One region of the Pantoea jilinensis genome, then DNA from elsewhere that is predicted to be linked to it. Evidence: predicted binding sites of a transcription regulator. Region 1 holds the regulator's gene; each other region holds the start of a gene.
The links. Region 1 encodes PurR, which represses purine synthesis genes. Its sites were predicted from a motif close to CANGCAAACGTTTGCNTG; they were not measured.

Region 1 (2,206 bases):
CGCGGTTGACCGTATCGCTAAACCTCAGCGCACCCCGCAACTGGTTAAAGATTTCTATCGCCATTTCCCCGACATGGAGCTGATCATCAGTTATGAAGTTTTTAACGGCGTCTGGGATGCGCTGGCCGATGGCCGGGTAGAAGTGGCCATTGGGGCCACCCAGGCGATTCCGGTGGGCGGACGTTTTGCGTTTCGCGATATGGGCACACTCAACTGGCGCTGCGTGGTCGCGCCCGATCATCCCCTGACGCAGGCGAGCCAGATCGATGACGACACGCTGCGTAGCTGGCCGTCACTGGTGCTGGAAGATACTTCACGCGCACTGCCGCGCCGAATGACATGGACGCTGGATAACCAGCGCAGGCTGGTGGTGCCGGAATGGCAAACCGGGCTGGAGTGCGTGCAGGCGGGATTGTGTGTGGCGATGGTGCCCGGTCATCTTGCCAGGCCACTGCTCGACAGCGGCGATCTGGTTGAACTGACTCTGCCGGTGGCGTTTCCGGACAGTCCCTGCTGTGTCAGCTGGGCTGAGGATCGCGCATCACCGGCGACTGGCTGGTTGCTCAGCTACCTGGGTGATGCGCAAACGCTTAATCAGGAGTGGTTAAGCGAGGATTAACGGCGATAGTCGCGGAATGGACCGTCGGCCACCGAGCGGCGCTCAATCAGCGTAGGGTGTACTTCAATCGTCTGTGACACTTCACGCTTACTGGTGATGCGGTCCAGCAGCATATCCAGCGCTTTTTCACCTAACTGAGCTTTAGGCTGATGCACGGTGGTCAGGGCCGGTGCGAAATAGCGGGCGTTGCGCACATTATCATAACCGATCACCGAAATATCCTGCGGTACGCGCAAACCCATTTCGTCGGCGGCGCAAATTGCACCCATTGCCATGATATCACCACCGCAGAACACCGCCGTCGGGCGCTGTTTCTGTGACAGGATCTGCTGCATCGCCTGATAGCCCGACTCCGGCTCAAAGTCACCCTGGACAATCCACTCGGCGCGCGGCTGAATGCTGGCTTCTTCCAGCGCCTTCAGGAAACCGGCATGACGTCCGCCACCGGTATTACGCTCCATCTGACCGGGGATAGCACCAATGTCGCGGTGACCGCGTTCAATCAGATAGCGTCCTGCCAGATAGCCGCCCTGGAACGCGTTATCCAGAACCGTGTCGGTGAAGTCGGCGCGCGATTCGCCCCAGTCCATTACCACCATCGGGATGTTACGGTTCTCTTCCAGCATCTGCAGCAGGTCGTCTGGATATTCTGAGCACATCACCAGCAGACCATCGACACGCTTCTGCGCCATCATGCTGAGATAGGCGCGCTGTTTTTGCAGATCGTTATGCGAATTCCCCAGAATCAGCGTATAGCCTTTGTCAAAACAGTGATTCTCAATCGCTTCAATAATCTCTGCGAAATAGGGGGCTTCGCTGGAGGTCGCCAGCAGGCCCAGCGTTCTGGTGTGATTCACTTTCAGGCTGCGCGCCACGGCGCTTGGCGAATAGTGCAGTTCTTTTATCGCCTGCCAGACCGCGTTGCGCGTCTCTTCTGCGACAAAGCGGGTTTTATTGATGACGTGCGAAACTGTCGTCGTTGAGACGCCAGCGCGTTTCGCCACATCTTTAATTGTTGCCATGAAAATCGGACTCCAGTGCTTATCTAACTCTATGATAAGCGTAGTGTTAAACGTTTGCGTCTGCTCAGGGTTTTTTCCGCAAAAATGCCGCGTTTCTGGCCGGTTTACAGGCCGCTGGCGAAAATCAAACGCCTGAAAACCGGCGCAAACGGAATCAGGATTGCGCGCGTTGCGCAACAAAGGCGGGATTCTAACAAGGCTGAACGGATAAAACGAGATTTTTACCGGGCCCTGTGGGAAAATGCGATATCCCCACAAATTGTGTGACTAAGGAGCAAACAATGAGTACCGATCTTAAACTGGCTTTAATGACGACTGCGGGCTGTCTGCTGATGATTGTAGCCTTTAGTTTTACCGCCATTCTGCACTAAAAAAAAGCCGGGAATCTCCCGGCTTTTTACGACTGTTTTCTGGTTAGCGTATGGTTTTCGGCGTCATCACACGACGGGCACCAATGTAATGACGCTGCCAGTAATCTTCCCCTAATGCGCTAATCTGAATGTCTTTTCCGGTACGCGGTGACTGGATAAACTTGCCATCTCCCAGGTACACGCCAACGTGATCC
Region 2 (2,206 bases), 1.6 Mb from region 1:
CCTATACCAATTGTCATGTTGTCGCGCGCATAAACAATGGCATTGGACTTAACAAACTTCGCCACTTTCCAGCAGAACAGCGCATCACGCAGCTCCTGTTCGGTTGGCTGGCGTTTGCTGACCACGCGCAACTGGCTGGCATCCACCATACCGAGATCGCGATCCTGGACCAGCAGGCCACCATTGACGCGTTTGAAATCCAGTGCGGCAGTACGGTTTTGCCACTGACCACAGATCAGCACACGGACATTCTGTTTAGCCGCGGTAATTTTCAGCGCGGCTTCGGAAACGGCGGGTGCGATGATCACCTCAACAAACTGGCGGCTGATAATCGCCTGAGCCGTCGCTTCATCCAGCTCGCGGTTAAAGGCGATGATGCCGCCGAACGCGGAAGTTGGGTCGGTCTGATAAGCCCGCTCATAGGCTGCCAGCAGATCATCACCGGTTGCGACACCACAAGGGTTTGCATGCTTGACGATGACGCAGGCGGGTTCACTGAACTCTTTGACACACTCGAGTGCAGCATCGGTGTCAGCAATATTGTTATAGGAGAGTGCCTTGCCCTGAACCTGCTGCGCAGTGGCCACTGAGGCTTCACTGATATTCTCTTCTATATAGAAGGCTGCATCCTGATGGCTGTTTTCGCCGTAACGCATGTCCTGCTTCTTAATGAAGTTCAGATTCAGGGTACGCGGGAAACGGCCAGCGGGCTGATTGCGTTCACCGTGATAGGCGGGCACCAGGGTGCCGAAGTAGTTAGCGATCATGCTGTCATAAGCGGCGGTGTGTTCGAAGGCTTTGATTGCCAGATCGAAACGGGTCTCAAGCGTCAGTGCGTTCTCATGAGCGTCCATTTCAGCAATGATGGCATCGTAGTCGCCGCTGCTGACCACAATGGCGACATCTTTATGGTTCTTTGCAGCAGAGCGCACCATGGTCGGGCCACCGATGTCGATATTTTCCACTGCATCTTCCAGTGAACATCCTTCACGGGCGACAGTCTGTGCAAAGGGATAGAGGTTAACGACCACCATGTCGATTGGGCTGATATCGTGCTGCGCCATGATGGCATCATCCTGGCCGCGACGACCTAAAATGCCGCCATGCACTTTCGGATGCAGGGTTTTGACGCGTCCATCCATCATTTCCGGGAAGCCGGTGTAGTCAGAGACTTCAGTGACAGCCAGACCCGCATCCGCCAGAAGGCGAGCGGTTCCACCTGTGGAGAGCAGCTCGACACCGCGACTTGAGAGCGCCTGAGCAAATTCGAGGATACCGGCTTTGTCAGAGACACTGAGCAATGCGCGGCGTACAGGACGAGGTTGTTGCATGGTGGTTTATCCCTTGGCTTTGTTTCGCGTATATAAGAGCGTTACGTCAGGCTTCATAGCGGTTTTCTCTTCTATATAGGAAGAAAAGATCAAAAACCTCAGGTAACGCCCCGAAAAGGGGTGTCCGGAATATTGCCCGGCATTGTAGCGAAAACGTTTGCGCGATGCTCGCCTAAATTCATATAGCCCGCTCTGTGTGGATAACATTGTGTGTAACTGCGTATAACAGCGGCTTTTGCTGTGGAATGCAGCGAACGCTCTCTTTTATGCAATTTATGGGTTGCGACTCTCCGACAACTCCCTATAATGCGCATCCATCAACACGGAACACCGGCAACGGGAAGCGGGTTGAGAGGCACAGGAGACTGCGCCGCCGGAGAAAAACTTCTGAAATAGAGGTTGACTCTGCAGGAGGAAAGCGTAATATACGCCACCTCGCGACAGGACGCTAACGCACTGTTCGCACTGCTCTTTAACAATTTATCAGACAATCTGTGTGGGCACTCGCAGGATTGATATCAGCGTCTTAGGACGCAACAAAATATCAAAGCCTCACGAGTGAACACATAATGAAATTCATTATGACGTTTTACAGATGAGCACCGCTTAACTTGTTTAAGCAAATCAAACTTAAATTGAAGAGTTTGATCATGGCTCAGATTGAACGCTGGCGGCAGGCCTAACACATGCAAGTCGGACGGTAGCACAGAGAGCTTGCTCTTGGGTGACGAGTGGCGGACGGGTGAGTAATGTCTGGGGATCTGCCCGATAGAGGGGGATAACCACTGGAAACGGTGGCTAATACCGCATAACGTCGCAAGACCAAAGAGGGGGACCTTCGGGCCTCTCACTATCGGATGAACCCAGATGGGATT
Region 3 (2,206 bases), 440 kb from region 1:
AGTGGGAATACAACATTCAGGCGAATAACTCTGAAGGTTCTGACGCACAAAACGGCAACAAAACCCGTCTGGGCTTTGCCGGTCTGAAATTCGGCGACGCTGGCTCAATCGACTACGGCCGTAACTACGGTGTGGTTTATGATGCAATCGGCTGGACCGATATGCTGCCAGAGTTCGGTGGCGACTCAGGATACTCAGATAACTTCATGAACGGTCGTAGCACCGGCCTGCTGACCTACCGCAACACCAACTTCTTTGGTCTGGTAGATGGCTGGGACTTCGCACTTCAGTATCAGGGTAAAAACGAGCGTACCGACACGCGTCGTGCTAACGGCGACGGCTGGGGCGCATCAACCAGCTATACCTCACCAATCGGTGTTGGTGTTGTTGGCGCATACAGCAGCAGCGATCGCACAAACTCTCAGGCAGACGGCACTACCGATATCAATGGTAACGTTGTTGGCCAGGGCAAACGTGCTGAAAACTGGGCAACTGCTCTGAAATATGATGCAAATAATGTTTACCTGGCAGCGATGTACGGTGAAACCCGTAACTCTACACCAATCTCTGTTGTGACTGGTCTGAACAACACCACCAGCGCTGCTTCTGCTAACAAAGCACAGAACATTGAACTGGTTGCACAGTATCAGTTCGACTTCGGTCTGCGCCCATCCATTGCTTATGTTCAGTCTAAAGGCAAGGATATCGAAGGCGTTGGCGATGCTGACCTGATTAAATACATCGACGTTGGCGCGACTTACTACTTCAACAAAAACATGTCTACCTACGTGGATTATCAGATCAACCAGCTGGATGACAATAACGCGCTGGGTCTGAACACCGATGACACTGTAGCAGTAGGCCTGGTTTACCAGTTCTAATCCTGCTTCAGACGCGTTAAAAAACGGGGCCTCGGCCCCGTTTTTTTATGGCTGTCATTCCTGAAATCTGCCCGACACTCCGCTTTTTACTTCGCCTGAAATTCAGCTTCTCCTCGTCGTGAAATGAACACGGTAAAATTGATGATTTTGTCTCGCAAACGGTTGGCATTTCCCTGGCCGGACGTTAACCTGACAGCTCTTTCCGCTAACGTTCACGCTAATGGACCTGACACATGTTTGAATCGATCTCTGCTGCACCCGCCGATCCTATTCTTGGGCTGGCCGATCTGTTTCGTGCTGATGACCGCCCTGAAAAAATCAATCTGGGTATCGGCGTCTACAAAGACGAAACCGGCAAGACCCCGGTGCTGACCAGTGTTAAAAAAGCTGAGCAATACCTGCTGGAAAACGAAACCACCAAAAACTATCTGAGCATTGATGGCCTGGCTGATTTCGCCCGCTGCACACAGGTCCTGCTGTTCGGTAATCAAAGCCCGCTGATCACGGCAGGCCGCGCCCGTACGGCGCAGACGCCAGGTGGCACTGGTGCGTTACGTGTGGCAGCAGATTTCCTCGCGACGCAGACCTCCGTGAAGCGGGTCTGGATCAGCAATCCGAGCTGGCCTAACCACAACAACGTGTTTAATGCGGCCGGTCTTGAAGTCTGTGAATACCACTATTATGACGCGGCAAACCATACGCTGGATTTTGAAGGCATGCTGACGTCGCTGCAGCAGGTTCAGCCAGGTGATGTGGTGCTGTTCCACGGCTGCTGCCATAACCCGACCGGTATTGACCCAACCGCTGAGCAGTGGCAACAGCTGGCGGAATTGTCACAGGCCAATGGGTGGCTGCCGTTGTTTGACTTCGCCTACCAGGGCTTTGCCCGTGGTCTGGATGAAGATGCAGAAGGCCTGCGCATTTTTGCCGCCTCGCATCAGGAACTGATCGTCGCCAGCTCCTACTCCAAGAACTTTGGTCTGTATAACGAGCGTGTCGGTGCCATCACCGTGGTGGCGGCTGAAGCCAGCGTGGCAGATACGGCGTTCAGTCAGGTGAAATACACCATCCGCGCTAACTACTCCAATCCGCCGGCGCATGGTGCCGCTATCGTCGCCACTATTCTGGGCAACGATACACTGCGAACCATCTGGGAGCAGGAGCTGTCAGATATGCGCCAGCGCATTCAGCGCATGCGTCAGCTGTTTGTGAACACCCTTGCAGAGAAAGGCGCTCAGCGTGACTTCAGCTTTATTATTAAGCAAAACGGTATGTTCTCGTTCAGTGGCTTAACCAAAGACCAGGTAATTCGCCTGCGTGAAGAG
Region 4 (2,206 bases), 1.8 Mb from region 1:
GCGGTCATTAACACGCCTACATAAATCAGCGCGCCCGCAGCAGCGTAGGATGGCACCATTGCGGCCAGCGGTGACAGGAAGGTTACCAGCAGGAACAGCAGGCCGGTCACTACGGCCATCAGCCCGGTACGGCCCCCAATCGCCACGCCCGACGTGCTCTCGATATAGGCGGTCACGGATGAGGTGCCCGCCAGCGCGCCACTCACCGAACTAATGCTGTCGACATAAAGCGCCTGCTGCATGCGCGGGAAGGTGCCGGTTTCATCGGTCAGTCCCGCTTTATCGGTAACGCCGATCAGTGTGCCGGAGGAGTCGAACAGATTGACCAGCATAAAGGAGAAGATCACCCCCGCCATGCCAATGTTGAATGCGCCTTTAATATCGACCTGACCGACTACAGACGTTATCGATGGGGGTGCTGAAAACAGGCCGACAAACTTCACGTCGCCCAGCATCCAGCCGATGCCGGTGGTGATCACCATTGAGATCAACACCGCTGCGTGGATATTGCGTGATGCCAGAATGGCGATAATAAAGAAGCCGAGTGCGCCCAGCAGGACGCTGTGCGAGGTCAGATTCCCTACCGCCACCAGGGTATCGGGATTTGGTACGATAATGCCGGCATTTTTCAGCCCCATCATCGCGATAAACAGGCCGATACCGGCGGTGATGCCAACGCGCAGGCTCAGCGGGATATTGGCAATCATCCAGTAGCGCACCCGCAGCAGCGTCAGGATCAGCAGGCCAACCGCGCCCCAGAAAATCGCGCCCATACCGACCTGCCACGAATAGCCCATCGCCCCGACCACTACAAAGGCGAAGAAGGCATTCAGCCCCATTGCGGGTGCCAGCGCCACCGGCAGATTAGCAAACAGTCCCATCAGAATGCTGCCGAAGGCGGCGATCAGACAGGTGGTCACAAACACCGCCTGGGTATCCATGCCGGCGACGCCGAGGATCTGCGGATTGACGAAGACGATATAGACCATCGTCAGAAAAGTGGTGATACCCGCGATCACTTCGGTGCGCACCGTGGTGCCATGTTCCTGCAGCCTGAAGATGCGCTGCAAAACGCCTTGCTTGCTCATGCCATCCATCCAGAAGAAAAAATCATCGGCGCGTATCCTGGCGATTTTACCGGGGCAATACAATGATTTTTCGCAACCGATTGCCAGTCTCGCAATCTGCGCTGAGTGCGGTAGAGTGTGGAATACACCCCGAATCGAAGGATAGAGTCTGATGTCAGTAGAATGCGTCTTTTTTGATTGCGATGGCACGCTGGTCGACAGTGAGTTGCTCTGTACCCAGGCCTACGTTAACACCTTTGCCCGTTACGGCCTGGCGCTGTCGCTGCAGCAGATGTTTGAAAAGTATAAAGGCGTCAAACTCTACGACATCATTCGTGACGTGGGCGATGCGCATCAGGTAACGCTGCCGATGGAAGAGGTGGAAACAGCTTATCGCGCGGAAGTGGCAAGACTGTTTGATCTGCAACTGCAGCCCATCCCAGGCGCGAAAGCGCTGGTTGAGCAGATAAAAGTGCCGATGTGCGTAGTCTCAAACGGAACCGTAAAAAAGATGCAGCACTCGCTGGGCTTAACCGGCATGCTGCCGCTTTTCGAGGAGCACCTCTACAGCGGCTATGACATTCTGCACTGGAAGCCCGATCCGGAACTGATGTACCACGCCGCAGAACAGATGCAGGTGCCGATTGAGCGCTGCATTCTGGTGGATGACTCCGAAGCGGGCGCCCGCGCCGGTATCGCCGCTGGCATTCCTGTCTACTACTATTGCGCTGACCCACACAACCCTGAACTGGACCACCCGCTGGTGACCCGCTTCGACGATATGGCGCAACTGCCTGCGTTGTGGCGCGCCCGTGGCTGGGATCTGGCGTAGCGCTGGCCAGAATATGACTCGTACCGTCTGGTTTTTAACCCTGCCTGGCGTGATGGCGCTGGATATGACCGGCCCGGCTGAGACGCTGCAGCTGGCGGGCGATCGCTTTTCGCTGCGCTATATTGGTCCGCAGCCGGAGGTGGTCTGCTCCACCGGCATGACCATTGGCGGCATTGAACCCTTACCGGAACAGTTGCCAGCAGGGAGCCTTCTGGTGGTGCCGGGCGTCTATGATTCGCAGATCTGTTATGCCACACCTCAGGCCGCAGAAGCACGCGACTGGCTGAGGCGCCAGAACGCCGCGCTG

Region 2: a site for PurR is predicted at 1,478-1,495, ahead of purH (bifunctional phosphoribosylaminoimidazolecarboxamide formyltransferase/IMP cyclohydrolase). Genes of this name have one in related genera too.
Region 3: a site for PurR is predicted at 1,033-1,050, ahead of KTJ90_RS12775 (amino acid aminotransferase). Genes of this name have one in related genera too.
Region 4: a site for PurR is predicted at 1,158-1,175, ahead of KTJ90_RS18835 (NCS2 family permease). Genes of this name have one in related genera too.

The regions. Positions count from the first base shown of each region.
Region 1 covers NZ_CP077746.1:2,257,817-2,260,022, reverse strand. The annotation lists gene punR (DNA-binding transcriptional activator PunR) at 1-619, shown strand, start outside; gene purR (HTH-type transcriptional repressor PurR) at 616-1,641, opposite strand; gene cydH (cytochrome bd-I oxidase subunit CydH) at 1,923-2,012, shown strand; gene KTJ90_RS10655 (C40 family peptidase) at 2,056-2,206, opposite strand, start outside.
Region 2 covers NZ_CP077746.1:3,824,910-3,827,115, reverse strand. The annotation lists gene purH (bifunctional phosphoribosylaminoimidazolecarboxamide formyltransferase/IMP cyclohydrolase) at 1-1,331, opposite strand, end outside; rRNA gene KTJ90_RS18005 (16S ribosomal RNA) at 1,964-2,206, shown strand, end outside.
Region 3 covers NZ_CP077746.1:2,696,694-2,698,899, forward strand. The annotation lists gene ompF (porin OmpF) at 1-881, shown strand, start outside; gene KTJ90_RS12775 (amino acid aminotransferase) at 1,115-2,206, shown strand, end outside.
Region 4 covers NZ_CP077746.1:4,009,368-4,011,573, reverse strand. The annotation lists gene KTJ90_RS18835 (NCS2 family permease) at 1-1,088, opposite strand, end outside; gene yieH (6-phosphogluconate phosphatase) at 1,240-1,899, shown strand; gene KTJ90_RS18825 (GlxA family transcriptional regulator) at 1,913-2,206, shown strand, end outside.